2 regions of the Micromonospora sp. NPDC050417 genome follow, and region 1 is predicted to be linked to the other one. Evidence: riboswitches for the same ligand, from Rfam matches in the RefSeq annotation. Region 1 holds a riboswitch; the other holds the start of a gene.
The links. A riboswitch is a leader RNA that binds a small molecule or an ion and turns the genes downstream of it on or off. The one in region 1 is predicted to bind ZMP and ZTP.

Region 1 (14,432 bases):
CGCGCGGGCCACGCGAGTAGTCGCCGTACTCGGCGGTGTCGGAGACGCTGTAGCGCATCCGGGCGATGCCGCCCTCGTACATCAGGTCGACGATCAACTTCAGCTCGTGCAGGCACTCGAAGTAGGCGATCTCCGGGGCGTAGCCCGCCTCGGTGAGCACCTCGAAACCGGTCTGCACCAGCGCCGAGGCGCCGCCGCAGAGGACCGCCTGCTCGCCGAAGAGGTCGGTCTCGGTCTCCTCCTTGAAGGTGGTCCGGATCGCGCCCGCGCGGGTGCCACCGATGCCCTTGGCGTACGCGAGGGCGAGCGCGAGGGCAGTGCCGCTGGCGTCCTGCTCGACCGCGACCAGCACCGGCACACCCTTGCCGTCGACGTACTGGCGGCGGACCAGGTGACCCGGGCCCTTCGGCGCGACCATCGCCACGTCGACGTTCGCCGGCGGGGTGATGAAGCCGTACCGGATGTTCAGGCCGTGGCCGAAGAAGAGCGCCTTGCCCTCGGTGAGGTTCGGCTCGATCGCCTCGGCGTAGAGCGAGCGCTGGGCGGTGTCCGGCGCGAGCACCATGATCACGTCAGCCTCGGCGGACGCCTGGGCCGGGGTCAGCACACGCAGGCCCTGCTCCTCGGCCTTGACCCGGCTCTTGGAGCCCTCCGGCAGACCGATCACCACGTCGACGCCCGAGTCGCGCAGCGACAGCGCGTGCGCGTGGCCCTGGCTGCCGTACCCCAGGACCGCGACCTTCTTGGCCTGGATCAGGCCCAGGTCGGCGTCGTCGTCGTAGAAAATCTCGATGCTCATAACTTCCCTTTCATGCGGCGCCCGATGGCCGGGCCACCGGTCCTAAGCGGCACGCAGGGCCGAGCCTGTGGTGATCGAACGCGAGCCGCGCCCGATGGCCACCAGTCCGGACTGCACCATTTCCTTGATTCCGAAGGGCTCCAGATCACGCAGCAGCGCATCCAGTTTGTCCGGGGTGCCGGTCGCCTCGATGGTGAGGGTGTCCGGCGCGACGTCGACGACCCGGGCCCGGAACAGGTTCACCGTCTCCAGCACCTGGGCCCGGGCGGCCCGGTCGGCCCGCACCTTCACCAGCACCAGTTCGCGGGCGACCGAGACGGACGCGTCCAGCTCGACGATCTTCAACACGTTGACCAGCTTGTTGAGCTGCTTGGTGACCTGCTCCAGGGGTGAGGAGTCGGCGTTGACCACGATCGTGATCCGGGAGACGTCCGGGTTCTCGGTCTCCCCGACCGCGAGCGAGTCGATGTTGAAGCCACGGCGGGAGAAGAGCCCACCGACCCGGGCGAGCACGCCGGGCTTGTTCTCCACCAGCACGGAGAGCGTGTGCATGGTCATGTCGTACTCCGCCTCACAGGTCGTCGCGTCACAGGTCGTCGCGTCACAGGTCGTCGTCCTCGAAAGCCGGGCGGACGTCCCGGGCGAACATGATCTCGTCGTTGCTGGTGCCGGCGGCGACCATCGGCCAGACCATGGCGTCCTTGCCGACCACGAAGTCGATGACAACGGGGGCGTCGTTGATCGCCATCGCCGCTTCGATGGTCTTGTCCACGTCGGCGGCGGTCTCGCAGCGCAGGCCGACACAGCCGAGTGCCTCGGCGAGCTTCACGAAGTCCGGAATCCGGTGCTTGTGCGTGCCGAGCTCGGTGTTGGAGTAACGCTCACCGTAGAAGAGCGTCTGCCACTGCCGGACCATGCCCAGGTTGCCGTTGTTGATCAGAGCAACCTTGATCGGGATGCCCTCCAGGGCACAGGTGGCCAACTCCTGGTTGGTCATCTGGAAGCAGCCGTCGCCGTCCACCGCCCAGACCACGGTCTCCGGCCGACCGACCTTGGCACCCATCGCCGCCGGCACCGCGTAACCCATCGTGCCCAGCCCGCCGGAGTTGAGCCAGGTGTTCGGCTTCTCGTACGAGATGAACTGCGACGCCCACATCTGGTGCTGGCCGACGCCCGCCACGTAGATCGCGTCCGGACCGACCAGCTCACCCAGCCGCTTGATCACGTACTGCGGGGCGAGCGTGCCGTCGGTCGGCTCGTCGTACCCGAGCGGGTAGCGCTCACGCAGGTCGTTGAGCTGCTCCCACCACTCGGTCCGGTCGCCGGGAACCGACCGCCCACCGGCACCGGCGGGACGCTCCCCACCGGCCCGCACCGCGTCGATCAGCTCGTCGATCACGTGCCGCGCGTCACCGACGATCGGCACGTCGGCGGCCCGGTTCTTGCCGATCTCGGCCGGGTCGATGTCGGCGTGCACGATCGCCGCGCCGGGGGCGAAGGAATCCAACTGGCCGGTCACCCGGTCGTCGAACCTGGCCCCGAGCGCCACGATCAGGTCCGCCTTCTGAAGGCCGTACACGGCGGCGACGGTGCCGTGCATGCCGGGCATGCCGAGGTGCTGCGGGTGCGAGTCGGGGAAGGCGCCCCGGGCCATCAGCGTGGTGACCACCGGGATGCCGGTCAACTCGGCCAGTCGCAGCAGCCCCTCGGTGGCACCTGCCTTGAGCACACCGCCACCGACGTAGAGCACCGGTCGACGGGAGGTCGCGATCAGCCGCGCCGCCTCGCGGATCTGCTTGCCGTGCGGGTGCAGGGTCGGGCGGTATCCGGGCAGGTCGAGCGTGGGCGGCCAGGAGAAGGTGGTCTGCGCCTGGAGCACGTCCTTGGGGATGTCGACCAGAACCGGGCCAGGGCGGCCGGTCGACGCGAGGTGGAACGCCTCGGCCAGCACCCGCGGGATCTCCTCCGCCGTCTGGACCAGGAAGTTGTGCTTGGTGATCGGAAGCGTGATGCCCTGGATGTCGGCTTCCTGGAACGCGTCCGTACCGATCGACGGCCGGGCCACCTGGCCGGTGATCGCGACCACCGGCACCGAGTCCATGTAGGCGTCGGCGATCGGGGTGACCAGGTTGGTGGCCCCCGGGCCGGACGTCGCGATACAGACCCCGACCTTGCCGGTGGCCTGCGCGTATCCGGTCGCCGCGTGGCCGGCGCCCTGCTCGTGACGGACCAGGATGTGCCGCACGGACGAATCGTAGAGCGGGTCGTACGCGGGCAGGATGGCGCCACCGGGGATGCCGAACGCGACGTCGACGCCGAGCGCCTCCAGCGACTTGACCAACGACCCCGCGCCACTGACCGGCGTCGGGCTCACGACCCGCGCGGGACCCGGCACCCCGCCGGGCAGTGGCGCGACGGCGGTGTCACCGGACTCGTCGGCCGGGCGGGCCCGACGGGTCGCCTGGCCGGCCGCGCCACCCTCGATACCCCCGGTACGGGCGCGGCGGGCGAGCTGCTCAGCGGGGTCGGTTACCACCTCGGCGCTCTGCCGACTTCGACGCGCGGTGTGGGCGAGTGTCTCTGGCGTGGGTCTCGTCATAGCGATTCAGGCCTTTAACTCAGATCGGTGTTGTCTGCGTGGTGCGTTGCGGGGGAAGCCCGCCCGATGAGGGGATCCGCTCGCCCGACGTCCGCTCGGCCGGGCTGGTCACCCGTACGCGAGGCTTGGCACCCGGGCCGAGGTGGAAGGACCCGCCTCGTTGACTGGGAGATGGCCAATAAAAACGGCCCTCGTGCAGATGCACGGGGCCAGCGCACTCTCTGACTCGAGAGTGCGCTCAGGTAAGTACTCGAAACGACCTGGTCGACGACATGGGGTCAAGCCTGACGCATCTCACGCGATGAGTCAACTGATCCCAGATTCTGGGCAGGTCGGTTTCGTGGCGCGGGCACCGCACGCGCTCCGGGCGAGGTCGCGGCATCGAGCATCGCCTCCAGATGCTCGGCCGGAACCCCCCAGCCGAAGAGCTGTCCCTGTCCGAACCGGCAGCCGGCCTCGACCACCGCTGCCAGCTCCAACGGGTTCGTCACCCCCTCCGCGATCACCTCCAACCCGAGTTGGTGACCGAGCCGCATCACCACGTCGACCATCGGCGCGAAGACCCGGCGCTCACCGCTCTCCCGGGCCCGGATCGGCTCCTGCTCGGCAACCAGACTGTGGTCGATCTTCAGAATGTCGATCGGCAGCTTCCGTAGCTGTCCGAGGGAGGAGTAACCCGCCCCGAAGTCGTCCAGGGCGATCCGTACGCCGGTGGCGCGCAACGCGGCCAGCCGGCGAATCAGCTCGTCCAGGTCGGTCGCGACCGCGTGTTCGGTCACCTCCAGCACCAGCCGCTGCGGCGGCACCCGGTGCGCCCGCAGCGCCTCGGCGACCTGCACCACATATTCCGGGGCGTGCAGCTCCTTCGGCGACACGTTCACCGAGACCCAGACGTCGTGCCCGTCCGCCAGCCAGATCGACAACTGGTGACACGCCTGGTGCAGCACCCACGCGCCGAGCTGCGCGATCATGCCGCACTCCTCGGCCAACGGGATGAACTCGTCCGGCCGGACACTGCCCAGCTTCGGGTGGTGCCAGCGGAGCAGCGCCTCGGCCCCGACCGGACGTACCGACGGCACCGCCACCACCGGTTGGAAGGCGAGGTGCAGCTCGTCGCGCTCGATCGCGCCGCGCATCTCGTGTTCCAACGTGGTCCGGCGGCGCAGCAGGTGGTCGTAGGCGACGTCGTAGCGCTCGACCCGGTTCTTCCCCCGCTGCTTGGCGTAGCGCAGCGCCAGGTCGGCGTTGCGCAGCAGCGTCTCCACCTCGGGTGCGCTCGCCTGCCCGGCCACCCCGATGCTCACCGAGAGAAAGATCCGCCCGACCGGTTGGTCGTAGGGGCGGCCGAGGATGCCGAGCAGCCGCTCGGCCACCCGCTGCGCCTCCGGCGGCCGGGCCCACATCAGCACCGCGAACTCGTCGCCGCCGAGCCGGGCGGCCACGTCCCCGGGCCGCAGGTTCAGCCGCAGCCGCTGCGCCACCTCGGCCAGCACCGCGTCCCCGACGTCATGACCGTGCAGGTCGTTGACGTTCTTGAAACCATCAAGATCGAGACCAAGGAGTACGCACGGCGCGCCCGACCCGGACTCCTGCTGCAACGCGCGGAGCAGTCCACGCCGGTTCGCCAATCCGGTCAACGGGTCGGTGTGCGCCAGCTCCCGGAAGTGCGCCTCGCGCTCGGCCAACCGGCCCGCGTACGCCCGGACGTCCCGCAGGGCGAGAGACTGCCGGGCGACCAGCGCGAACCCCTCCACGCTGCCACAGACGATGCCGAGCATGGTGAAGTCGCCCATCCGGAGCAGGTGGTAGACGGCCGACACGGCCATCGCGAGCATCGGCAGGAAGGCGTAGCCGCTGCCCCGCCGGATGATGTCGGCGTCCACCTCACCGACCGGGTCAGGCGAGCGGAGGCCGGCGAAGAGCAACAGGAAGCCGACCGAGAGCAGAACCGCACCGGTCAGCGCCACCCCCGGACCGGCCTGGCAGATGCCGGCCGCCAGACCGAGGCCGGCCACCGCGACCAGGATCACCCCGGCGGCGATCGACAACAGTTCCCGGCGCGGCCAGGGAGCCCGTACGCCGACCACGAAGACCAACCCGACCGCCCCGGCCGCGACCACCGTGGCAAGCAGGATCGCCGGACAGCCCCTCGGGGTCGCGTCGCCGAGCAGCCGGGTCGGCTCGGCCAGCAGCACCCAGCCGACGAACCAGAGCGCCGCCCCGATCACCACCCCGTCCAGGATCAGGCGAAGCGTGGCCGACCTGCTCTGAGTGGCGCCCGGCAGCCGCAACACCCCCGCGCAGAGCACCAGGCTGCTGACCGAGATCCCGATCGCGACCACGGTGGCGAGCGGCATCCGCTGCGGCTGGTGGTGGACCCAGTGCGGAGCCATGCTGAGGATGCCGACCAGGCCGGCGATCGCGCTGATCGTGGCCAGGGCGGCTCCGCCAGCGATGATCAGGTGGGCCTGACGTCGGATACCGGTCCGTCGAAGCCCTGAGAAGATCAGCACCGACGTACCGGCCACCGCCGCGAGCCCACCCATCACCGCGACGACCGTCGCGACCGAGGGGAGTTGCACGCATCCACTGTGCCGGATACCGGCCGTCCCGTGGGGTACGGGGGGCTCCTAGTTTGACCGGGAAAGACAAGTCGGGCAGGTGTCGACCCCACATTCGCCACGACGAATCGGGCGGGAGTGATCAGGCGGGACGTAAGGGGCGCCGATTGTCGCCGTTTCCCGCGTTCTGGACGCGCGATGCGGCGCCCCGGCCCGTTCCGCGCCGACGGTGTAACACTGGTGCAATGCCTGACCTGCGGTCGAAGACCTCCACACACGGCCGGACGATGGCCGGGGCGCGTGCGCTCTGGCGGGCCACCGGAATGACCGACGACGACTTCGGCAAGCCGATCGTGGCCATCGCCAACAGCTTCACCCAGTTCGTACCCGGTCACGTCCACCTCAAGGACCTCGGCGGCCTGGTCGCCGACGCGGTGGCCGAGGCCGGCGGGGTAGGCCGGGAGTTCAACACGATCGCGGTGGACGACGGCATCGCCATGGGCCACGGCGGCATGCTCTACTCCCTGCCCAGCCGCGAGCTGATCGCCGACGCGGTCGAGTACATGGTCAACGCGCACTGCGCGGACGCGCTGGTCTGCATCTCCAACTGCGACAAGATCACCCCCGGGATGCTGCTCGCCGCGCTCCGGCTCAACATCCCCACCGTCTTCGTCTCCGGCGGCCCGATGGAGGCCGGCAAGACGGTGGCGATCGAGGGGATCGTGCACGACAAGATCGACCTGATCGACGCGATGATCGCCGCATCGAACGACGCGGTCACCGACGACCAACTCGGCGCGATCGAGCGCTCCGCCTGCCCGACCTGCGGCTCCTGCTCCGGCATGTTCACCGCCAACTCGATGAACTGCCTCACCGAGGCGATCGGGCTGGCCCTGCCGGGCAACGGCTCGGTCCTGGCCACCCACGCCGCGCGCAAGGCGCTGTTCGAGGAGGCCGGCCGGACCATCGTCGAGATCTCCAAGCGGTGGTACGACGGCGACGACGACTCGGTCCTGCCCCGCTCGATCGCCAGCCGGGCCGCGTTCGACAACGCGGTCGCCCTGGACGTGGCGATGGGCGGCTCCACCAACACCGTGCTGCACCTGCTCGCCGCCGCCCGCGAGGCGGAACTCGACTTCACCGTCGCCGACATCGACGCCATCTCCCGCCGGGTGCCCTGCCTGGCGAAGGTGGCCCCGAACTCGCCGAAGTACCACATGGAGGACGTGCACCGGGCCGGTGGCATCCCGGCCATCCTCGGCGAACTCGACCGGGCCGGCCTACTCAACCGGAACGTGCACTCGGTGCACTCCCCCAACCTCGACCAGTGGCTCGCCGACTGGGACATCCGGGGCGGCAGCCCCACCCCCGAGGCGGTCGAACTGTTCCACGCCGCCCCCGGCGGGGTCCGCACCACCGAGGCGTTCTCCACCACCAACCGGTGGGCGACCCTGGACACCGACGCGGCCAACGGCTGCCTGCGGGACCGGGAGCACGCCTACACCGTCGACGGCGGGCTCGCCATCCTGCACGGCAACCTGGCCCCGGAAGGCGCCGTGGTGAAGACCGCCGGTGTCCCGGCCGACCGGCTCAGCTTCCGTGGACCCGCCAAGGTCTACGAATCGCAGGACGACGCGGTCACCGCGATCCTCGCCAAGGAGATCGTCGCCGGGGACGTTGTGGTGATCCGCTACGAGGGCCCCAAGGGCGGCCCCGGCATGCAGGAAATGCTCTACCCCACCTCGTTCCTCAAGGGACGCGGCCTCGGCCGGGACTGCGCGCTGATCACCGACGGCCGGTTCTCCGGCGGCACCTCCGGCCTCTCCATCGGGCACATCTCGCCCGAGGCGGCCGGCGGCGGCCTGATCGCACTGGTCGAGCCGGGCGACGAGATCGTCATCGACATCCCGACCCGGTCGATCGAACTGAACGTGCCGGCCGAGGTGCTCGACGCCCGCCGGGTCGCCCAGGAGAAGCGCGACAAGCCGTACACGCCCGTCGACCGCCAGCGCCCCGTGTCGGCGGCACTGCGCGCGTACGCCTCGATGGCCACCTCCGCCAGCGACGGCGCCTACCGCCGCGTCCCGGAGTAAGGAAGGGCCCCTTGTTATCGCTTTTTGTATAGGAAGGGCCCCTTCCTAACCGCCCGCCGGGGGGTTCCCTCGTCGTCGGGGTAGACGCATGGCTACCACGTCGTTTCCCTGAAAATATGATCGGATGGAGCTGAAGCCACACCGTCCGTCGGACGGCGTCTACCCGGCCACGAGCGACTATGCGCACGCGATGGAGGTGCGTGGCGCGGAGCGTCTGCTCTTCGTCGCGGGCACCATGGGTCTGCACCCGGACGGGACGCCGGGCAGCACCCTTGCCGAACAGCTCGAACTCATCTGGTCGAACATCCGGGCCATCCTCGCCTCGGCCGACATGACCGTCGACAACATCGTGAGACTGACGAGTTATTTGACGGATGCCTCCTACGCCGAAGCCAACGCCGAAGCCCGCGTCGCCGCTCTCGGCGGCCGGGTCGTGCCCACCACGGCAATCGTCGTCCAGACGCTGGTGAACGCCTGGTTGGTGGAGATTGAGGTGATCGCGGCGGCGTGACGGTCAGCGGCGACGCAATGATGGTCGCGGCGTACGCAGTCGTCGCCGCCCCGGGCGGGCCAGATCGACTCGGTCCAGGACGACGACGTCCCGCCCACCGAGCCGACCCGGCCCGCCCGTCACAGCGGCGGGCAGTGCGACGACCACACCCGGCCTGGACAGTTCCCCGGCGGGGAGTCGCGTCCTGAGCAGACCGTGCGGATTTGCCGGACCGCCGGTTGATTCGCTTCCTCTTCAGGCGCCGGGTCGGTCGTTGACGCAACGGAGGACAGGCCCGGCCCCGAGCGCGGCGACGTCGAGCGGGCCCGCCGACGTGACGGTGAACGTCACCGACTCGCCCGGCAGGAGGGTGACCAGGGCGTCGCCCACCTCGGCGGTGGGGTCGAGGCGGTCGGCAGCGAGCACCAGGTCCCGCAGGATGGTCCGGGCGGTCACCCGTACCCGGGCCACGTATCCCGAGGCGGCCCGCTCCGACTCGACCACCGTGTCGTAACGGGCTGTCGGGTACGGGATGTCGCGGTCCTCGGCGAAGAACCAGAACGCACGCTCGCCCGTACCGGTCGCCTCGGCGAGCAGCAGCTCGTGGCGGGGCTGGTCGGCGACGGCGACGTCGGCCGGGAGCGGTACGGTCGCCGCCGAGTGCGGTGCCACGTCCACCTCGACCGTCGTCTTCCCGACCGGTTCGCCGCCGAGCGTGAGCCGGGTGACGGTGACCGAGGTACGCCACCCGTCCGGCCCGTCGTTCACCGCGACCACGTTCAACCCGTCGTCGGCCGGCTGTACGGTCAGCAGCCGGTCGGCGTACGCCCGGCGCAGCGCGTACCACAGGGGTTTGCGCCGCCCGTCGCCGTCGACGGCGGCCCACGAGGTGACCGGCCAGCAGTCGTTGAGCTGCCAGACGATGGTGCCCATGCAGATCGGGCGCAGGGCGCGGAAGTGTTCCACCCCGAGCGCGATCGCCCGCGCCTGGTTGAGCTGGGTCAGGTAGTGCCAGTCGTCGAAGTCGACCGGCGCCGGCAGGTGGGCGTCGAGTCCCCGCTGAAGCTTCTCGTCCCCACCGGTGGCCTTCTGGTGGTGCGCCATGCCGGGCGAGTCGTGGGCCAGCGGTTCGTCGCTCAGTGCCCGGCGCAGCGTCGAGAACGCCGGTGGTGCCTGGAAGCCGAACTCGGCGACGAAGCGCGGCTTGTAGTCGCGGTAGTGGGTGTAGTCGACCTGGTTCCACACGTCCCAGATGTGCATGCTGCCGTGGGCCGGGTCGTTCGGGTGGATGTCGGGTCGCCCGGACCACGGGCTGCCCGGCCAGTACGGGCGGGTCGGGTCCAGTTCGGCCACGATCGAGGGGAGCAGCTCGAAGTAGTAGCCGGCGCCCCAGGTGCTGTCCCCGAGTTCCTCCTGCCAGCCCCAGTCGTGCCAGCCCCAGATGTTCTCGTTGTTGCCGGTCCAGAGCACCAGGCTCGGGTGGCTGGCGAGGCGGATCACCTGCTCCCGGGCCTCGGCGGCCACCTCGGTGGCGAACGGCTCCTCCTCCGGGTACGCCGCACAGGCGAACGGGAAGTCCTGCTGCACCAGCAGGCCCATCTCGTCGGCGAGGTCGTAGAAGTCCTCGGTCTCGTACAGCCCGCCGCCCCAGACCCGGAGCAGGTTGACGTTCGCCTCGACGGCCTGGCTGAACCGGGTGGCGAGCCGGTCGCGGGTGACCCGGGTGACAAAGACGTCGTCCGGGATCCAGTTCACGCCCCGGACCACGATCGGCGTCCCGTTGACCACGACGGTGAACGCGGAACCGTGCTCGTCGGCGCTGGTGTCGAGTTGGAGCGAGCGGAACCCGATCCGGCGCTGCCAGGTGTCGAGCAACCGGCCGGTGCCGTCGCCGTCGCCAGTGCTGTCGCCGTCGTGCAGGGTCACGTCGAGCGGGTAACGGGGCTGTCCGCCGTACCCGCGCGGCCACCAGAGTTCCGGGTCTGGCACGGTCAGCCGCAACACCGCCACCGTCTCCTCGGCGGGGATGACCGTCTCGGCCCGCACCCCGGCGACGGCGGCGGCGACGGTCAGCGGCGCGTCGGTGGCGCGCTCGACCTCGACCCGTACCTCGACCCGGCCGGTCCGGTCATCGACGGTGACCAGCGGTCGGACCTCGGCCAACCGGGCGACCGACCAGGTCTGCAACTCGACCGGCTGCCAGATGCCGGCGGTGACCAGTGTCGGGCCCCAGTCCCAGCCGAAGTTGCAGGCCATCTTCCGGATGAAGGCAAACGGCTCCGGGTACGCGTTGGGCCGGTTGCCGAGCCGCTCACGCTGCTCCTCCGCGTAGCGGTACGGGGAGTCGAACCGGACCCGCAGCGTGTTCTCCCCCGGGACCAGCGCGGACCGTACGTCGAACCGGTAGCCGCGGTGCATGTTCGCGGTGCGCCCGAGTTCGGTGCCGTTGAGGGTGACGGTCGCGACGGTGTCGAGCCCGGCACACGCGAGGTCGACCCGGTCGGCCGTCTCGTCGTCCCAGTCGAATGTGGTCTCGTAGACCCAGTCGGTACGCCCGATCCACGCCAGCGTCAGTTCGTTCGCGTCGAGGTACGGGTCGGGGATCAGCCCCGCGTCGAGCAGGTCGGTGTGCACGCACCCTGGCACCGTGGCCGGTACCGCCCGCTCGGGCAGTTCCCCGGGCACTCCCGGTCCTGGCAACGCTTGCAGCGACCAGCCCTGGTGCAGGCTCCGGCGGGCGGTCACGACCGCACCCCCTGGCTCACGTGGCTCCACGGAGCACTGCGGCGAAACCCTCCCATGTTCATCCTCCACCTACGGGAACGCCCCCTGACATCGAGGAACGCTGACTGAACCGGATAAGTGAAGCCACCGTACGGGCGGCCCACATTCATGTCAATGGCGGGTCAGAGACGCTCGCATACGCAAGTCCTCGGTCTACCTGAGCCCGCTGGGCGAGGCGTGGAATCGGTCCATCTCGCCGTTAACAGCACCTATTCCCGCCCTACGACGCCTCCGCCACGAAGGACCGACAGCACCCTGGTCGTTATGCTTAACCGGAAAAGCTCATCGCCGCCTCAGCTCCGTACGCCTCGGACCGGGGCACGGCGGCACGGCGTACCGGGCTCGCCGGACCGCCCCCGATCCGGCACCATGACGACCGCAGCCCCGGAACGTTTCCGGCCGAACCAATGAGGAGCGCCGGTGAAACGGCCCACGATCGCGGACATCGCCCGCCAGGCCGGAGTCTCCAAGGGTGCCGTCTCATACGCCCTCAACGGCCAGCCGGGCGTCTCGGAAAGCACCCGGCAACGCATCCTCGCGATCGCACGCGAGATCGGCTTCAACCCCAACAGCGCCGCCCGCGCCCTGAGCGGCGCGACCGCCAACGCCGTCGGGCTGGCACTGTGCCGACCTGCCCGCACCCTCGGTGTCGAACCGTTCTTCATGGAGCTGATCAGCGGCGTCGAGGCCGAACTCTCCGCCCGGTCGTACGCGCTCACCCTTCAGATCGTCGCCGACCCCCAGACCGAGATCGGCGTCTACCGGCGCTGGTGGGGCGAGCGCCGGATTGACGGCGTCTTCCTCTGCGACCTGCGTGTCGACGACGAACGGGTGCCCGCGCTCGAAGAAATGAGCCTGCCCACCGTCGTGATCGGCGGCCCTGGACACACCGGCCGCCTGGCCAGCGTCTGGGCCGACGACGAGACGCCCCTGGTGGAGACGGTGGAATACCTGGTCGCACTCGGCCACCGCCGGATCACCCGGATCGGCGGCCTGCCCGGACTGCTGCACACCGAGATCCGTACGGAGGCGTTCACCGAGGTCTGCCGACGACTCGGACTGGACCAGACCCGTACGGTGCCCTCGGACTACACCGGCGAGGAGGGCGCCCGGGTCACCCGCCGGCTGCTCAGCTCCGCCGAACGACCGACGGCACTGGTCTACGACAACGACGTGATGGCGATCGCCGGGCTGGCGGTGGCGCAGGAGATGGGGCTCTCCGTCCCGGCCGATCTCTCCATCGTGGCCTGGGACGACTCCCCGCTCTGCCAGCTCGTGCACCCGTCCCTCACCGCGCTCAGCCGGGACATTCCGGCGTACGGCGCCCACGCCGCCCGCCAGCTCCTCGCCGCCATCGCCGGCAACCCCGTCACCAGCTTGCAGGACGAGACCGCCCACCTCACCCCCCGAGGCAGCACCGCCCCACCCCCCGCCCCGTTCTAGGGCATATCCGGACGATCGGTGATCCACCCACGCGGACCGCCCTAGATCCACGAGAGGAGAGGGGTGGCGTGGGGTGTGACGGGGAGCGGGGCGGCTACGATCAGGGCGGTTAAGGCGACTGGCGCGGCGAGGTGGAAGAAACCACCGGGGAGCGACCGAGATCGTGCACCGCGCGCCTGGGTGCACATCAGCCGGGACCGTCTGAACCGGCTCAGGCCGGACAGAGGGCCCCGGTGCGAGCCTTGCCCTTCCGCGCCCCGCAGTCGGGCAAGCGCCGATCAGCCAGGAGGACGCTCATGCACGTACCGCCCATTCCCACCCTGACCGCCGCCGACCCGCAGTTGGCCGCCCTGATCGAGTCCGAGGCCAAGCGCCAGCACGACAAGCTGCGCATGATCGCCTCGGAGAACTACGTCTCCACCGCCGTGCTTGAGGCCAGCGGCACGGTGCTGACCAACAAGTACTCCGAGGGTTACGCCGGCAAGCGTTACTACGAGGGTCAGCAGTTCATCGACCCGATCGAGACCCTCGCCATCGAGCGGGCCCGCGCGCTCTTCGGCGTCGACCACGCCAACGTCCAGCCGTACTCCGGCTCCCCCGCGAACCTCGCGGTCTACCTGGCTTTCCTCTCCCCCGGCGACAAGGTGATGGGGATGGCCCTGCCGATGGGCGGGCACCTGACCCACGGCTGGTCCGTCTCGGCCACCGGCAAGTGGTTCACCCCGGTCCGCTACCAGGTCTCCCGGGAGACCGGTCGGATCGACCTCGACGAGGTGCGCGACCTCGCGCTGCGTGAGCGCCCCAAGGTGATCTTCTGCGGCGGCACGGCGGTCCCCCGGACCATCGACTTCCCCGGCTTCGCCGAGATCGCCCGGGAGGTCGGCGCGATCCTGGTCGCCGACATCGCGCACATCGCCGGCCTGGTCGCCGGTGGGGCGCACCCGTCGCCGGTGGGTCACGCCGACGTCATCACCACCACCACCCACAAGACCCTGCGTGGACCGCGTGGCGCCATGATCATGACGACCGCCGAGTACGCGAGCGCGATCGACAAGGCGGTCTTCCCCGGCCTCCAGGGCGGCCCGCACAACCACACCACCGCAAGCATCGCGGTCGCCCTCAAGGAGGCGTCGACCGAGGACTTCCGGCGGTACGCCCACCAGGTCGTGGCGAACGCCCAGGCGCTCGCCGCCGCCATGGTCGAGCGGGGCTTCGAACTCAGCTCTGGCGGCACCGACAACCACCTGATCCTGGCCGACCTGACCAGCAAGGGCATCGCCGGCAAGCCGGCCGCCCAGGCGCTGGACCGGGCCGGCATCGAACTGAACTACAACACCGTGCCGTACGACACCCGCAAGCCGTTCGACCCGTCCGGCATCCGGCTCGGCGCGGCGGCACTCACCACCCGGGGCCTGACGGAGCAGCAGATGCCGCAGGTGGCGGCCTGGATGGACGAGGCGGTCACCGCCGCGGTCAAGGACGACGAGGCCACCCTCGACCGGATCGCGGGCGAGGTGTCCGACCTCCTCGCCACCTACCCCATGCCCGGATACGCCTCCGCCTGACGTTGGTGTAAGGAGGGGCGCCGGGGGGGGGGGGGGGGGGGGGAAGGGGGCCCCCCCGGCCCCACCCCCCCCCCCCAGGCCCGCCCCCCCCCCCCCCC
Region 2 (14,432 bases), on a different contig from region 1:
GGGCACACAAGGACATCGCCACCGTCGCGGCGGCCCTGGCCCGGCTGACCCGTCCAGTCTGCGTGCTCGTCGCCGGGCATCCCGTCGACCCGGTGTTGCTGCGCCACCTTGCCGCCGCCGTGGACGGCCGGGTACACGCGCTTCCCGGGCCGGCACCTCGCTGGCACGTCCGCCGCGTCTACGCCGCCGCCGACGCCGCGATCGTGTCCCGTCGCCCAGGCGTCGGCAAGGAAAGCGGCCTGATCGCTGACTGCGCGGTCCTCGGCGTACCGCTGCTGGTCTCCGACCACGACCCAGCCACCACCAACCTGCTCCGCGACCAACCGTGGGTGCGCCTGTTCCGCACCGCCGACCCCGACAACCTCGCCGCAGCGATCACCGACCTAACCCTCCAACCGCTGCCACAGCCGATGCTGGGCGAGGCGATCAACCTCGGCCTGCCCACCGCAGCGACCACGCTCGCGTTCTGGACCGACCTGGCCACCGACCTTGGAAGGACTCAACACCATGCCGATCCCGCCACTGATCGCCGTCATCGGGCCGGTTGAACCCGACCTGCTCACCGCCTTCGTCGGGCACTACCGCGCCCACGGCGTACACCGGTTCCTGCTCGCCTTCCACTTCCCCGACCAGACCAGTGACGACGAGCGCGTCCGGCTTCTCGACACCTGCGGCACTCTCGACATCAGTCCCGCCCTGGTCAACGTCGGCCCCTGGCACGAGCACACCAACACCCGCCTCCGCGACGAACTACGCGCCCTCGCCGGCCCCGGCTGGCACCTACTCGCGGACTCAGACGAGTTCCACACCTACCCGAACAGCCTGGTCGACACCGTGCACGAGGCAGCCGGCGCGGGCATCGGCACGATCGGCGGGCTGATGCTCGACCGGATCACCCAAGACGGCCAACTCGGGCCGTGGAACCCGCAACAGGGCCTCGACCGCGCCTACCCACTCGGCGGCTTCCTCACCCACTACCTCCTGCGCGGCGACCCACGAAAGATCGTCCTGGCACACTCCACGGTCCCGGTCGCCAGCGGCAACCACCGCGCCCCCGGACACCGACCCGTGAACCGGCCACCGGTCGTGGTCCACCACTTCAAGTGGCGTCGCGGAGTCGACACCTACCTCCAGCAGCGCGTAAAACACCTCGCCCACGGCAGTTGGCGCAGCACCAGCCCCGCCCTGCTGCGGGAATCCCGACGCCTGCTCGACCACCTCGCCCGCCACGGCGGACACATCGCCGTCGACTCACCCACCCTGCCGCTGCGCCCGGTAACCCTCGACGCGCTACCGCCCTGGTGGGCACACGAGGCGGCCCACATCATCGACACCTGGCGGCCACCGCCTCAGAACGAACCGACCGGCACGATCTCCTCACCCTCACCATCCGGCACGTCGAACCGGGCGTAGAAGTCATCAAGCGCGCTCTCGGTCACCGTCAACGCGTTGGCGTGCTCCTCCTCGTTACGGGCCGTCAACCGGCGAAGCAACTCCTCCCGGGGAACCGGGAAGTACAGCAATCGCCACCGGGCGCCGGCCGTCTCCACCAGCTTCTTCCACGAATCCCTATCCCCGCGACGCCACAACCCGTGATCGAGCACCACGTCACGCCCCTCGGCCACCAGCCCCACCAGCCGATCCCGCACCTCGGCCACGACCGGCGCCTCCCGCTCGAAGTACTCGTACTCCGGATAGTCGACCCCGTACCGGCCATGCCGGGCGAAGACCTCCTCATCCACCGACAGCCGCACCGCCCCCGCCGGCTCCAACGCCCGCTTGGCATACGTGGTCTTTCCCGAACCGGTCAACCCCACCAGGAAAAACACCACCGGCACCCGCTCGCCCACCTGGCCTCCTTCACCCTCACTCGCCCCGACCACCGTGACAGTCTGCCACCTTCCCCACACCCCAGGAGCCGCGTCGATGTCGCAGCGTCTTGTTGTCAACACCCTCCGGACCTACCTCCGACACGGACACGGCTGTGCCCAGCTCGCCGCCCGCCTCGATGACCATCTGACCCGCCACCCGGTCACCGCCACCGGCCACACCGTTGACGGCATAACCTTCCCGAACCTCACCACCACCGACATCATCCAGCGCTACCTCTACCTGTTCGGCACCTGGGAACCGCACCTCACCGCCTGGATACGCCGACGCCTCACCCCCGGCGACACGTTCATCGACATCGGCGCGAACATCGGCTACTACAGCCTCCTCGCCGCCCACCTCACCGGCCCGACCGGTCGCGTCGTCGCCGTCGAACCCTCCCCACACTTCACCCAAGCCCTCGCCACCGCCGCGCACACCAACCGGCTCAACAACATCCGGATCGTCCGCGCCGCCGCCTCCGACACCACGGAGCGGATCACCTTCTACACACCAGACACGGCCAACCTCGGCAACACCACACAGGTACCACCACGCGACTCCAGCGCCGCCGCATTCCAAGCCGAGGCCCAACCCTTGCCCAACCTCACCACCACACGCGAACTCACCGGGGCCCGCATCATCAAGATCGACGCCGAAGGAGCCGAAGCCGCCGTCATCCGAGGGCTCGCCCCCGCGATCAACCAACTGCACCCCTCGGTCGAGCTGGTCATCGAGGTCACCCCACGACTACTCGCCAAGCAAGGGCTCACTCCCGCAGATGTCACCGACCCACTCACCGCAGCCGGCTTCCACGCCTACCGCCTCAACAACGACTACGCCGCCGCGAGCTATCCCCGCGCCCGACGCCACCCCATCGCCCCTCAACGATTGACCACCCCGATCACCGACATGAGCGACGTCATCTTCTCGCGAACGGACGCCGCGTCCCTGCCGTGACCCCTGAAACGCGCTGGCCAACAATCCGCCATCTACACGAAGCCGTGCCCACGATCCTTGGTGGAATCGACGCGTCAAGGGTTGCCACGCCGACAGACCTAATCGCTCAAGCAGCGCGTAAACATCCCGCTCGGAGCCGCTGTCCGATCCCGGCTCGTGGTCCCTGCCCTGGGCGCCTCGGCTATTGCTCGCGCCGCGACGGGGACGACACCACCGAACCCTCCGAGTCGTGCCTGACACGCCGGATCATCGATATCTGGTATAACGACAGCAAGAACTTGGAAGCAACCCATGGCAGCTCGGCAGGACCAGAGTGGGACAGACACAAGGACTAACGGCGGGAGAGCGGACTTTGATCAAGAAGACGGGCCAGCGCCGTAGTGGCAACCCGGCGCGGCGACGGGAAGCCATAGGGAGCCGACCCCTGCGGCGACGAGACTTGCCGCCGCTTGACGGCGATGAACCGCTTCGCCACGACACGGCGTTGAAGTTCGTGCAGCTCACCCGCTCCCCGTCTAATGATCTCGTTGACCAGCGGTGGGATGCCGCAGAGGCGCCGGGTAGCGCTCCCGACCATGCTCGAATCGAACGGTTGTGGGCAGAGACGTTCGATATCCCAACCGCCAGCCGTCATCGACTCCGCGAATTACTCAAGTATTTTTGGGAGTCGCAAACGCCGGCATCGATCTTGTATGCCGTCGCTTACCACTATCCCGCCGTACCCCCATGGGGATCACCGCTTCCTGACCTAACTATCACCATCGAGCGAATTAGAGAACGTTTCACGGCGAGTCGCATCCTGGAGCACGGCGAGTTCATGACAGCATGTCTCGCTTGGCGCTTGGCCTATTACATGGATGACATGGGTCAAATAGGCCCACCACCACCCCTTGATGCCATTCCCAAATGGCAGGAGGCATACGAGCGCGGCATGGAGATCGGCACCGAGTGGAAGGATTTCAATATGAGCCTCGATCCTCGGGGAGGGCAGTGGATCGCAGGTCAGCCTTGATCACTGTCGACCACCGTCCAGGCTCATTTCCCGCCACTAATGGCTCTCATCATCGGACTCCAGTTTCTGCCATATTTGCGCGCTAGCCTTTCGGTCCGGCGAGGAAACCGGACGATAGGTCCAGCGGCTATTCGGACCGAGGATGCCGCGATAGCCTTCTCGGCTGTCGTCGAAGTCAAGTAATGCCGCATGGGTGCGGGCTAGATCCCCAAGATAGGCAACTTCGTATTCATCCGCCCGATAGAGGCGTTCATCCAGCACGTCCAGCATGCCTCCGACGTTAACAACAGCCGCAATCTTGCGTACACCTGTGATGACATCTCGGGTAGTCAAAACCTCTTGGTCGGGGCCTCCGCTCAGAGGAAAGCCAACCCCCATCTCGCCAACCAGGCGCCATCCACCGTCTGGATGCTCGGCCACAGGCAGCCATGCCTGGGCCTCTCGCTTCCGACAGCTCTCGGTAGCCCTGTCGTCCCATGGCCATAAACCTTCGCGATCAGGCCAAATGAGCTGCTCAACCGGAGGAACAACGCCCTGGTAGAAGCGGTGCAATGTACCGAATAGCGAATCGTTCCAAGATCGATCCACCGGACGAACCTGGACAGGGAAGCCCTGAATGACATTTTCAATCAGATCGCCCTCCCGGGACGGGGTGTCATGACGGGAAAGATCGACGTATTTCTTCAACCAGCCATTCATGTCCGATGGGTGGAGACCGAACATAACCACCTCTGGCCGCCGGAATGTGTGCCATAGCCCAATGGTGAAGACGAACGGAATTGTGGTTTCAACGGCCATTCTCGCGAATCCGGCCGAAGATACTTCCTCGACAAGGAAGGCATCGCGAGTTGTCAAATCTTGGGCACAAGCGAGGCATTGGCAGCCAGCATCAGTCACCGCTGGATGTTACATCCACCATCGAAGGTACGCGGGTGAGCATCGCCAGCCGCGCCGCCACAAGGATGTTACGTAGAAGGCATCTCGGGTGGCCCTCCCCACGGTGACCCGAGGCCGGGTTGCGTTGGCTACGGCGCCCGGCCTGGCGTTACGAGGGCGGATCGCCTGACCTGGGCAGGTGATGTCAGTCTGGTGAGATGGAGTCGCGCTACGCGGACTGGAGAAAAGACGCCAACCGCCGCCGGAAGCTCGCTGAGCGGCTGGCATGGGATCTCGCGCACCCGGATCCGGCCGCGCCGCGCGAGTCGTTGAGTGACTTTGTCGCGGGGGCCGCGATGCGGGTCCGGTGGGCCTCGGCTATCGAGGCTCAGATCGCGTTCGAGCAGGCTCCGCGCTTGATCGGGTTGGGTGGGGAGTTGGGCCGTGTCGAGGGGCGTGGCGGGGTGATCTTGTTCGTGCACTGTCTGCGGGATGGCTTGGATGACTGGAGCCTGGTTGTGCCGTTCGAGCCGTTCACCGGCCCGGTGTTGGTGTGCGTGGATGACCTCGCGGATCACTGCTTGTGGGTTTCGGACGACGATCCGCAGGCGCGGGAGGCGTTGTCTCGGCTGCACACCGAGATCACCTTGGCGTTGGACACCCGTCGTGAGTTGGACGCCCGGGGTGGTCTTCCTCCGGGCTGACGGGCCGTGTCAGGGCTGCGGGGTGGCCTCGGTGGCGAGCTGCGACCGGGGCTGTCGAGGCCGCGGTGGAGTGGGCTGGACGAGGTCGTCTCGGCCGAGGAGTCGGGCGAGGATGTGGGCGGTGCGTTTGCGTTGCTTGGAGGCGTTGGTCTCGCTGATGTTCAGTTCGGCGGCCACGTCGCGTAGGGCTTTGCCGTCGAGGTAGGTGCGGCGGATCAGGTCGGCGTGTAGTGGGGTGATGCGCGCTCGGCCGGAGCTGTCGTTGGCTTCCCGGGTGAGCCGGTCGAGCACGTCGTGAACGGTCTCCCGGTTGGCGTCGCGGAGTTCGGTGTCGGGTTCGGGGTTGCCGTGCCGGGAGATCGGGGTGTGCTCGGCGGCGAGGGTGTCCAGATCATAGGTCGGCGGGCGCTTGCGGCGTTTGCGTCCGCTGGTGCGGGTCAACGCGGTGTCGGTGAGGCGGGGGAACACGCGGGGTGCCGTGAGGTCTAGGTCGTGCAGGGTGAGCAGGAACTCGATGGCGAGGGTGAAGTGCACCTGCCGCGCCCGGTCGGGGGTCAGGGTTCGGGTGAGGGTGTTGACCTGGGCACGCAGGTGTGGGTAGGCGACACCGAGGGCGTAGAGGTTCCAATCGCCGCGCCGGGTGCGGGCCAGCTCGCCGAGGTGACGCCACGCGCGGTCTCGCGCCTCCGGCGCGGACCGGATGACGAGGAGCCGGAAGTCGAGCATGAGCAGCGGCACCGCGGGCGTGTCCGGGTCGATCACGGTGCTCGGGATGGTCAGAACGGTTCGGCTGATCGCCTCCGTTTCGATCTGACCGAGCGGGGTGAGATCGGCTCTCCGCACGCCCGCACCGGGCTCGGGCACTGACGACACGGCGCGCGTCCTGTCAACGACGGCGCGCGTCGGGCTCGTCCCGCCGGCCTCTGCGGTTCATCCCTGTGCGCCCCGTCCCGTTGCCGCTCACGCCCTTTGACGTGGGCAGGTGTGGCGCCCACGATCACGAGCGTACGCGGAACCCGATCAAGATTTTTCGTGCCGAGGTGGCAGGTTCGGCCGAGGTCGGTTCCCTCTTTCTGAATAGGGGCCGGGTGGGCTGTCGGAGGCCGCCCGGTGCGGCCGGGCGCTGTTGATGCCTCTGACCTCGGCGTTTCCAATCGGCGGTCCGATTTTGTAATCCCTATGTGTGGGGGTGCTACGCCAGGCGAGGGATGCCGAGTCCGCACCCGTCCGGGCTCGCCCTCGTCGGTCGGGAGGTGTCAGAGGTTGTCAGGACAGCGTGACGGTCGCGGTGAGGGTCTGTCAGGTCACCGGGCAGAGTCTGTCGACGCCGGCAGCGCCGCTGACAGAAGGCGACGGCCGAGGGTTGCCCGGTTGATGGTTGAACAGCCGCCTTTGGCCTTGAACAGCACTCTTTGGACAGTTTCGTTGGTGACAGTCCGGTGGCCGGGGAGTGGTGCTCGGCAGGGCGGGCTGTCAGGGCTGGCCGGAGCCCCACCAGGGTTGCGGATTGCTCTCGACCCGATCCGCAACATAGCCCGGCGTGTTCACGCTGGTCAGCGCCGATTCGGCCGTCCTCGTCCGACCGGCGACTGACATTACATGTCCCCCAAGGGGCGCGATACACGCGTAACAACGATAGGAGGCCCGCCTTGGCGGCCCACACCACCAAACGGCTCCGGGCCTCGGGAGGCCCCAACGAACAACTCCTGCTCCTGCTCAACGACCACCGGGTCATGACCACCGAACAGCTCTCGCGTGCCACCGGCACCCCGGCCCGTACGGTGTTGTACCGGCTTGAACAGCTCCGTACGGCACACCTGGTCGACTACGACCGGCCCGGACGGCAGACCGGTAGCGCACCGCATCACTGGTGGCTGCGTCCCGCCGGGGCACGCCTGATCACCGGTACCGCCGTCGCGGACGGACGCCGGCCCTCGGCCATGTTCAGCGCCCACGCCGCCACCATCACCGAGGTGTGGCTCGCCCTACGCGAGCACGGACCCACGGTCGGGCTGACCATGACCGGGTGGGCCACCGACCGAGGCGGCTGGCAGGAATGGGAAGGACCCACCTCCGCGTGGGGCAGCAGCACCACCAAGCGCCTCACCCCCGACGCCGTGTACGAAGCCGTCCTAGCCGATGGGCAGGGGACGGCGGCGTTCATCGAGGTCGACCTCGCGTCCATGACACAAACCCAGTTGAAGGCCAAACTCGACCGCTACCGGGCCTACACCCGTGACCAGGCGTGGCACGGCCGGTTCCCGCACTGCCCGCCCCTGCTGCTGTTCACCACCACCGGCCACCGGGCGGTCACCTTCACCCGCAACGCCGCCAAGCTGCTCCAAGAAGAGAAACCCAGCCGCTACGTACGACGACTCGTCAGCGACTTCGACCTGATCAGCGAACACGGCCGGCTCACCGTCACCGCGAACGGTCTCGTCCGCGACCCCGCCCACGCCGTCACCGAACCGGTCTGGAACCTCACCGACCCCGACGCCGCCGAGACCACCCTCACCGAGATCCTGACCGAACGCGCCAACGTCACCACCGCCGCTCAACCCGCCTACGCCCGCGAGCGCGCCGAAGCCCTCGCAACCGAACGCCAACACACGCTGCAACGCCTACGCCGTTACCGCACGCAACTCGAAACCCTGCTCGGCCCCACCGCCGTCGACCTCATCGGCTACCTGCTCCACGACCATCACGACCGCCGTGACCCGTTCACCCCCGACCTCGACACCAGCGCAGTCCTCGCCAACCTCGCGGACTGGTACAGCCGCCACACCAGCGACACCAGAGCCACCCAGGCCCAACGTGTGACGCTCAACCGGCTCCATCAGGCGGCCTGGTCACACCAGGTCCACCAGCTCGCCCGCCTCGCCGCCACCGGCGACGACCGGCCAGCCTGGTACACCGCAGCCGCCCACCTCGCCCAACCCCGGCTACTCACCCCGGACGAGCACCGCCGGCTCGACCAACCCCGCACACGCGAGCAAGCCCAAGCCGACATCTGGCGCGACTGGACCCCGCCCGGCCACCGCGACTACACCAGCCGACTCACCTACGAGCAGTGGCGCGACGAGCAGGTCAGCCACCAGTGGCAGAGCACGTCGTGGTGGCAACGCCAGCGCACCAGCCGAGACGAACTCGCCGCCGAGTTCGACAACGAACACCTCACCGCCTGCGCCCGCTGCGGGCTGACCCTGCCCACCAACGACACCGGAACCTGCCCCGGCTGCCGCCACACCGAGCGCATACCCCACGACCAACGGCACACCATCACCCCACTGGCCGACCTCATCGCCGCGCTGACGAGGAAGGCCGGGTAGGCACCCGGCGGCGGACGGGTCGGTAGCCGGACCGCAAGGCGGACGGCTTCCTGATGTACGGCACCCCTCAATTCGACCGCGCCCGGTCGAATTGGCGGCCAAATGCCATATCTCATGGGTTCCGAAGGGTTCCGGCGAGCGTCCGAGACGCCTAGCCATATCGAGACTGATCTAGGTCTGTAGCAAGACCGGCGCGGTGCCGCAGGCCGGAACCCTTCATCTGGCCTTCCGGGGTCGGGACCGATCGCATCGGCCGAGTTGCCTCTTCCCTGTGACCGGTACCCGGGCGGCCACCAGCACTGTGATCTTCTGCCGTGGTTCCAGCCGCCGACACAGGTCACCCCTGCGCCTTATCGCGAAGCCGTCGAGCTCTTCGACCAAGACCGGGGGCTGTGCCGGTCGCTGGGATCACGACCGGCTGATCGGATGTCGCGCCGCCGAGCGCTTCCATGAGAGTGCCGCGTGATCCTGTCCAGGGGCTGGACGATGCCGGATCTGTTGCGTGAGAAGGGATTCGAAGGTTGAGAGTGTTCTGTGGGATCGACTGGTCCGAGCGGCATCACGATGTCGCCCTGGTCGACCAGGACGGGCAACTGGTCGCTCGACGTCGGATCACCGACGACGCGGCCGGGTTCGCCGTCCTGCTGGAGATGCTGTCCGCCGCCGGGGACCAGCCGGACGAACGAGTGCCGGTCGCGATCGAAACCCCGCGCGGGCTCCTGGTGGCCGCGCTGCGGGCCACCGGGCGACTGGTGTACCCGATCAACCCGATGGCCGCCGCCCGTTACCGGGATCGGCACAGCGTCGCCCGTCGCAAGTCCGACCACGGCGACGCCATGGTCCTGGCGAACATTTTGCGTACTGACCAGGCCATGCACCGTCCGCTTCCCGTCGACTCGGAGCTGGCCCAGGCGATCAGCGTCCTCGCCCGCGCGCAGCAGGACGCGGTATGGCACCGCAACCGCATCGCCAACGAACTGCGCTCGCTGCTGCGCGAGTTCTACCCCGGGTTCCTGGCCGCGTTCATCAACCGCACCGACGGCCTCGCCGCACCGATGGCACGCCGGATCCTCGCCCTCGCGCCCACCCCAGCCGCCGGTGTGAGGCTCGACATCGACGAGGTGACCGCCGCCCTGCGCCACGTCGGCCGCAAACGCGGCATCAACGCCGACGCCGAAGCCATCACCGCCGCACTGCACGCCCCGCAACTACGCCAACTCCCGCAGGTGGAACAGGCGTTCGGCCGCCAGGCCGCCGCGCTCCTGCGGCTACTCGACGCCGCCTGCACCGCGCTCCACGACCTGACCGACGCCACCACCGAGGCATTCGGCCACCACCCCGACCACGACATCATCACCAGCTTCCCCGGCCTGGCCGAGGTCTCCGGCGCCCGAATACTGGCCGAGATCGGCGACGACCGCGCCCGCTTCACCGACGCCCGCGCCCTCAAGGCATACGCCGGCTCCGCACCCATCACCCGCGCCTCCGGCCGCAGCCGCACCGTCGTACACAGACGCGTCAAGAACCAACGCCTCGCCGCCACCGGCTACGTGTGGGCCTTCGCGACCCTAATCACCTCACCCGGCTGCCGCGCCCACTACGACCGACGACGAACCGCAGGCGACCGCCACGCCTCCGCCCAACGCAACCTGTTCAACCGACTCGTCGGCCTCCTGCACCACTGCCTCACCAACCGGACACCCTACGACGAGAACCGCGCCTTCCCACCGTCCACGGACTAACCCGTCCGCCATACTGCTCGGCGGCCTAGCTGACAGCCCGTTTGGCTGGTCATGGACCGACCCGGTCGCCGCACTGAGTTCGACGGCGGGCCGCATTCGGTGCCCCTGGGTGACGGAGGCCCGCAGTACGGCGCACCGCTCGACTCCCGGATCCGAGCCGATGACAGTGCGTCTGCCGCGCTTCAGAGCGGAGACTGACACCGGGGTCAGTGGCGGAACAGCCGCAGCCCGGTACGGGTTACGCCGATGCCGTGCCTGCGTGCAGCTTCGGCCACCGCATTCGAACGGGTCGAACCGCCCGGCTCAGCGATGTGCCGCACGCCGAACTGGGCTGCCTCGGTGATGTTGTCCTCGAACGGTAGGGCCCCGTCGGAGGCCAGGCTGACCTGCTGTAGCGGTACCGGCGGATCGATTGCCTCAGCGAGCCGAAGCTGTGCGTTGACACGGTCTTGGACCGACGCGAAGCCGGCGACCTCGGCCGGCGGGACGAACCGGCGCTGGTGCCACAGGCGAGCCTTGATGCCGGCGAGCCGGATGCAGTCCACCCGTGACTGCTGTCCGGCGCCAACGCCGAGCGTTGCCCCGTCACGGACCAGGACGATCGAGTTCGACTGGGTATATCGCACTGTGGTCAGCGCGAGCCGCAGGTCGGCAGACAGCCCGTCCGGCAGCGGAGCGTCGTCGCGGCGCTGGACGAAACGCAGCCCATACAGCTCACGCAACTCCTCGTTCGGCGGCTCGAACGTCGCATCCGCCTCCAGGATCAGATACGTCCCCTTCTTCTTCGCCGACAACATCGCGACCGCACCCGGCTCGTATCCAGGAGCGATGATCCCGTCGCTGACCACCCGCCGAAGCAGATCGGCGAGCTCAGTGGTGACCGGCGCGGACACCGCGACCATGTCGCCGTACGAACTCTTCGGGTCGGTGTCCCGAGCCCGGACGTAGGCCCGGCACACCGCATCAGCTCGCGGGTCCACCCCGAACAGGCCCGCGGTCACCAGATCGATCGGCCCGGCCAATGCCGCCCCAGCCGGCGACACGTGTTTGAACGACGCCGCAGCAACGGTCCCGTATTCGGCGGCAGCCTCCCGCACAAACTGCCACGCGCTGATCGCATCGAGCAGGTTCAGGTAGGAGGGATGCCCGTGCACCACGGTAAAAGGCGCCGCGCCGATCGGCTCGACCGACGCCGGACTCTGCTGAGGGTTCACGCCATAACGCAGCTGCACCAAGACCTCCGGACGCGAATAACTGAACGCGTCGTGGATACCCAGGCGGTCGGCACCGACGTCACAGCGGCTGATCCCCGGTGGTGCTCCACCCTCGCCAGTCACGGCCGCGATCACAGCATACCCACAGCTACGTCAAGCGGTTGCCATCCCGCTCGCCTCGCTCGACCGCGCCCGGTCGAACGCAATTGGCCGCCAATGGGCATATCTTGCTGCCGCAACCAGACCAAGATCAACAATCCTGGCGGCGACGCGCCCCGGACCGTTACCACCAGGCCGCCCGATGCCCGCCGCAGACCAGAACGCGATCACCGCACTTGACAACTACGGACCATCGGATGTCTTGCTCCCGGCCGGCCCTTTACGGGAACTGTCACCGCAACCGCGCTATGGGGCACGGACCAATCAAAACGGAACGGTACAGCACGGCACGAGCGGCGTACAGGCACCAAGGCCCGCGATCGACACGCCTGCGGCCGGTGCCGGTGAGGTTCCCGCCTCGTCGCTGCGAAACTGGTAATCCCTACTCCCCGCGTTACCAGCCGCTACCCGTAGCGCCGTAGCACCCGCAGAGAGCGGTAACGCCTCGGTGGGGAGCCGCTTCGGTGTGCGAATGAGACGGCACGAACGTGCCACTCTCCTCACACCTCTGTTTCCCGACCCGTGCCTGGTCTCATCGTCCCGTGCCGACTCCTTGACGGATAAGCCGTTACCGGCGGCTACGGGAAGCGCGGGTGGTAACACCCCCGCGTCATTCTCAACCGATAGAAAGGCAAACCAGCGATGACCACAACACAGCGGACCCGACGAGCGGCATTCACAGCGGAGGAAGATGGCCACAAGCCAGACGAGACCTAACCCGCGCCGTCGCCCACAAGGCGACCGGGGGACGCCCGAGCGCTCGGTTACGCCAGGAAGCGACCCCACCCCCGCCGAGAACCCGCCCGGCCAGTCCAACAGACGGACGTTACCGCTGGCCATTCACCCGCCCCGCACCCTGACAACAGCTGCGATCACGCCCCGATCCGACCCGCCAGCCCAACCCGACCCCGATCACCAGCCGAACACCCACCCCTTGGAGGTACAGGCGCTCATGCGGGCACGGCTCGCTGCGATGGCCGCACCCCGCGACACCGACGACCCCGAGCTAGCCGCGCTACGGGCCGTTCTACGCGACCAAGCGCTCATGGCCCACGTGACCGCCAACGTCGACCGGTGGCCGCCGCTGACCGAGGAACAGCGGGACACGATCGCCTCGCTGTGGCCGCCGCCAGCCCGATGACAGCGCTGCGCACAGGTGAGGGGAGCCCGCGAAGGGCTCCCCTCACGTTGCCGCTCCTGCTGCCGGCGTACGGGCCAACGTTCGCGTACGCCCGAACGTGCCCAGGCTCAACGGCCATCTCAGCGCGTTCGCCGCTCGGGAAGCAGGAGTAGCGAAGAAGCTGCGCACAGCGATGATGGAGCGCTAAAAGCGTTGAAATGCCTTGACCCGCCGATGCAACCCCACCTGCGTCCAAAAAGCTGCTGGAGCGAGAAGGTATGTCCGGCTAGCGTGGACGGTTATGGATGTGAACGCCCAGGATGACCTGCCGACGTTGCGTCGCTGGCTCGACGGCGTCGAAGACCACCCGCTGCGCTGGTTCTTCAAGTCCCGTCGCCGGGAGCCGCTGTGGCCAGGCGCGGTCTACGCCTGGTGGCGTAATCCGATCCTTATCCCGATCGAGGAGACGCTGGTTCTCCTTGAAGCCGCCGCGCCGGCTGGACTTGGCGCGAAACGGCGCGAGTTTCGGGCTGCCCGAGGCATGGGTCAGCCGGCGATGGAGAAGTTCATGCCGCTACGTGCGGAACTCATCGTCGCGTCACTGCTGGCCGAGGCGGGGGTGCCGTTTCGGTTCAACACCGGCGCCGGCCCGGACCTACTCGTCGGTGGCGATCCGCCCGCGCTCGGTATCGAGGTCAGCTCGCGCAGCCCGAGCAGTCTGTCGCACCTGAGCCGGGCGTTAAGCGCCGCGCTACGTGAGCGTGGCCTTCCGGACGGGGTTGAAATCTCCACCGATCCGATCCCGCCAGTTGCGATCCGCACCAGCGTTCAGCGGTCGATCATCGAGCAGTTCGTTCCGCCGGACGGCAGCCCCGGCGTCACCGCGCTGCGAGTGATGGCCGCCCCAGCACGGCCGGCCGACGGCATCCCGGCATCGTGGTTGACAATCCGTTGCGGCGGAGGCACCACATCGTTGATGGCGCCGTACAACAGCCCTCACATGCTGGCTCTGGCCCAGTCCGTCGCCGTAGAGGTGCTGCGTGATAAACGCAAGATCCGCCAGTCGCAGCAGTTACCGACAATCCTGATCGTCGACCTGAGCGGCGGCGACCTGCCCGACGTGCGCTACTGGGCGACCACCTTCGGTCCGCTGTGGCAGTCCACCGACGCTTATCTCGCCCTCGGCGCCATGCGGGCGCTCAACACCCGCCGCGTGCCCGAAGTCCGCTTCTCGGTCAACCCGTACGCCGATAAGGCTGCCGTAGGTGTCGTCGCCGAGCCACTGCGCGGTGTTGCCGCCCTTGCGGATCTCGCGAACCAGGCCGACCGCCGGCCCCGCTGAGAACGTTCGAGCCGAACGACACATGCCGGATCAAAATAACGGGGCGCCGGCCCTCGCCTTCACAGTTGAATCCACCTTGAAAGCAGACAAGATTTTGGCCAAAAA

Region 2: it holds a riboswitch for ZMP and ZTP, as region 1 does, so the genes downstream of both, ACIBF5_RS09980 (hypothetical protein) here and glyA (serine hydroxymethyltransferase) in region 1, are expected to answer to the same signal.

What each region holds. Positions count from the first base shown of each region.
Region 1 is NZ_JBITIH010000011.1:123,589-138,020, forward strand. Features, by position in the region: gene ilvC (ketol-acid reductoisomerase) at 1-799, opposite strand, end outside; gene ilvN (acetolactate synthase small subunit) at 842-1,357, opposite strand; gene ACIBF5_RS16470 (acetolactate synthase large subunit) at 1,401-3,398, opposite strand; gene ACIBF5_RS16475 (putative bifunctional diguanylate cyclase/phosphodiesterase) at 3,677-5,980, opposite strand; gene ilvD (dihydroxy-acid dehydratase) at 6,205-8,052, shown strand; gene ACIBF5_RS16485 (RidA family protein) at 8,177-8,563, shown strand; gene ACIBF5_RS16490 (glycoside hydrolase family 2 protein) at 8,798-11,287, opposite strand; gene ACIBF5_RS16495 (LacI family DNA-binding transcriptional regulator) at 11,747-12,769, shown strand; ZMP/ZTP riboswitch at 12,874-12,958, shown strand; gene glyA (serine hydroxymethyltransferase) at 13,066-14,334, shown strand.
Region 2 is NZ_JBITIH010000006.1:16,350-30,781, reverse strand. Features, by position in the region: gene ACIBF5_RS10030 (hypothetical protein) at 1-548, shown strand, start outside; gene ACIBF5_RS10025 (glycosyltransferase family 2 protein) at 508-1,413, shown strand; gene ACIBF5_RS10020 (AAA family ATPase) at 1,350-1,850, opposite strand; gene ACIBF5_RS10015 (FkbM family methyltransferase) at 1,927-2,829, shown strand; gene ACIBF5_RS10010 (hypothetical protein) at 3,314-3,841, shown strand; gene ACIBF5_RS10005 (DUF4262 domain-containing protein) at 3,878-4,738, opposite strand; gene ACIBF5_RS10000 (hypothetical protein) at 4,936-5,421, shown strand; gene ACIBF5_RS09995 (hypothetical protein) at 5,431-6,264, opposite strand; gene ACIBF5_RS09990 (replication-relaxation family protein) at 7,071-8,750, shown strand; gene ACIBF5_RS09985 (IS110 family transposase) at 9,272-10,492, shown strand; gene ACIBF5_RS09980 (hypothetical protein) at 10,699-11,724, opposite strand; ZMP/ZTP riboswitch at 11,757-11,839, opposite strand; gene ACIBF5_RS09975 (hypothetical protein) at 12,818-13,006, shown strand; gene ACIBF5_RS09970 (hypothetical protein) at 13,287-14,327, shown strand; gene ACIBF5_RS09965 (hypothetical protein) at 14,350-14,432, shown strand, end outside.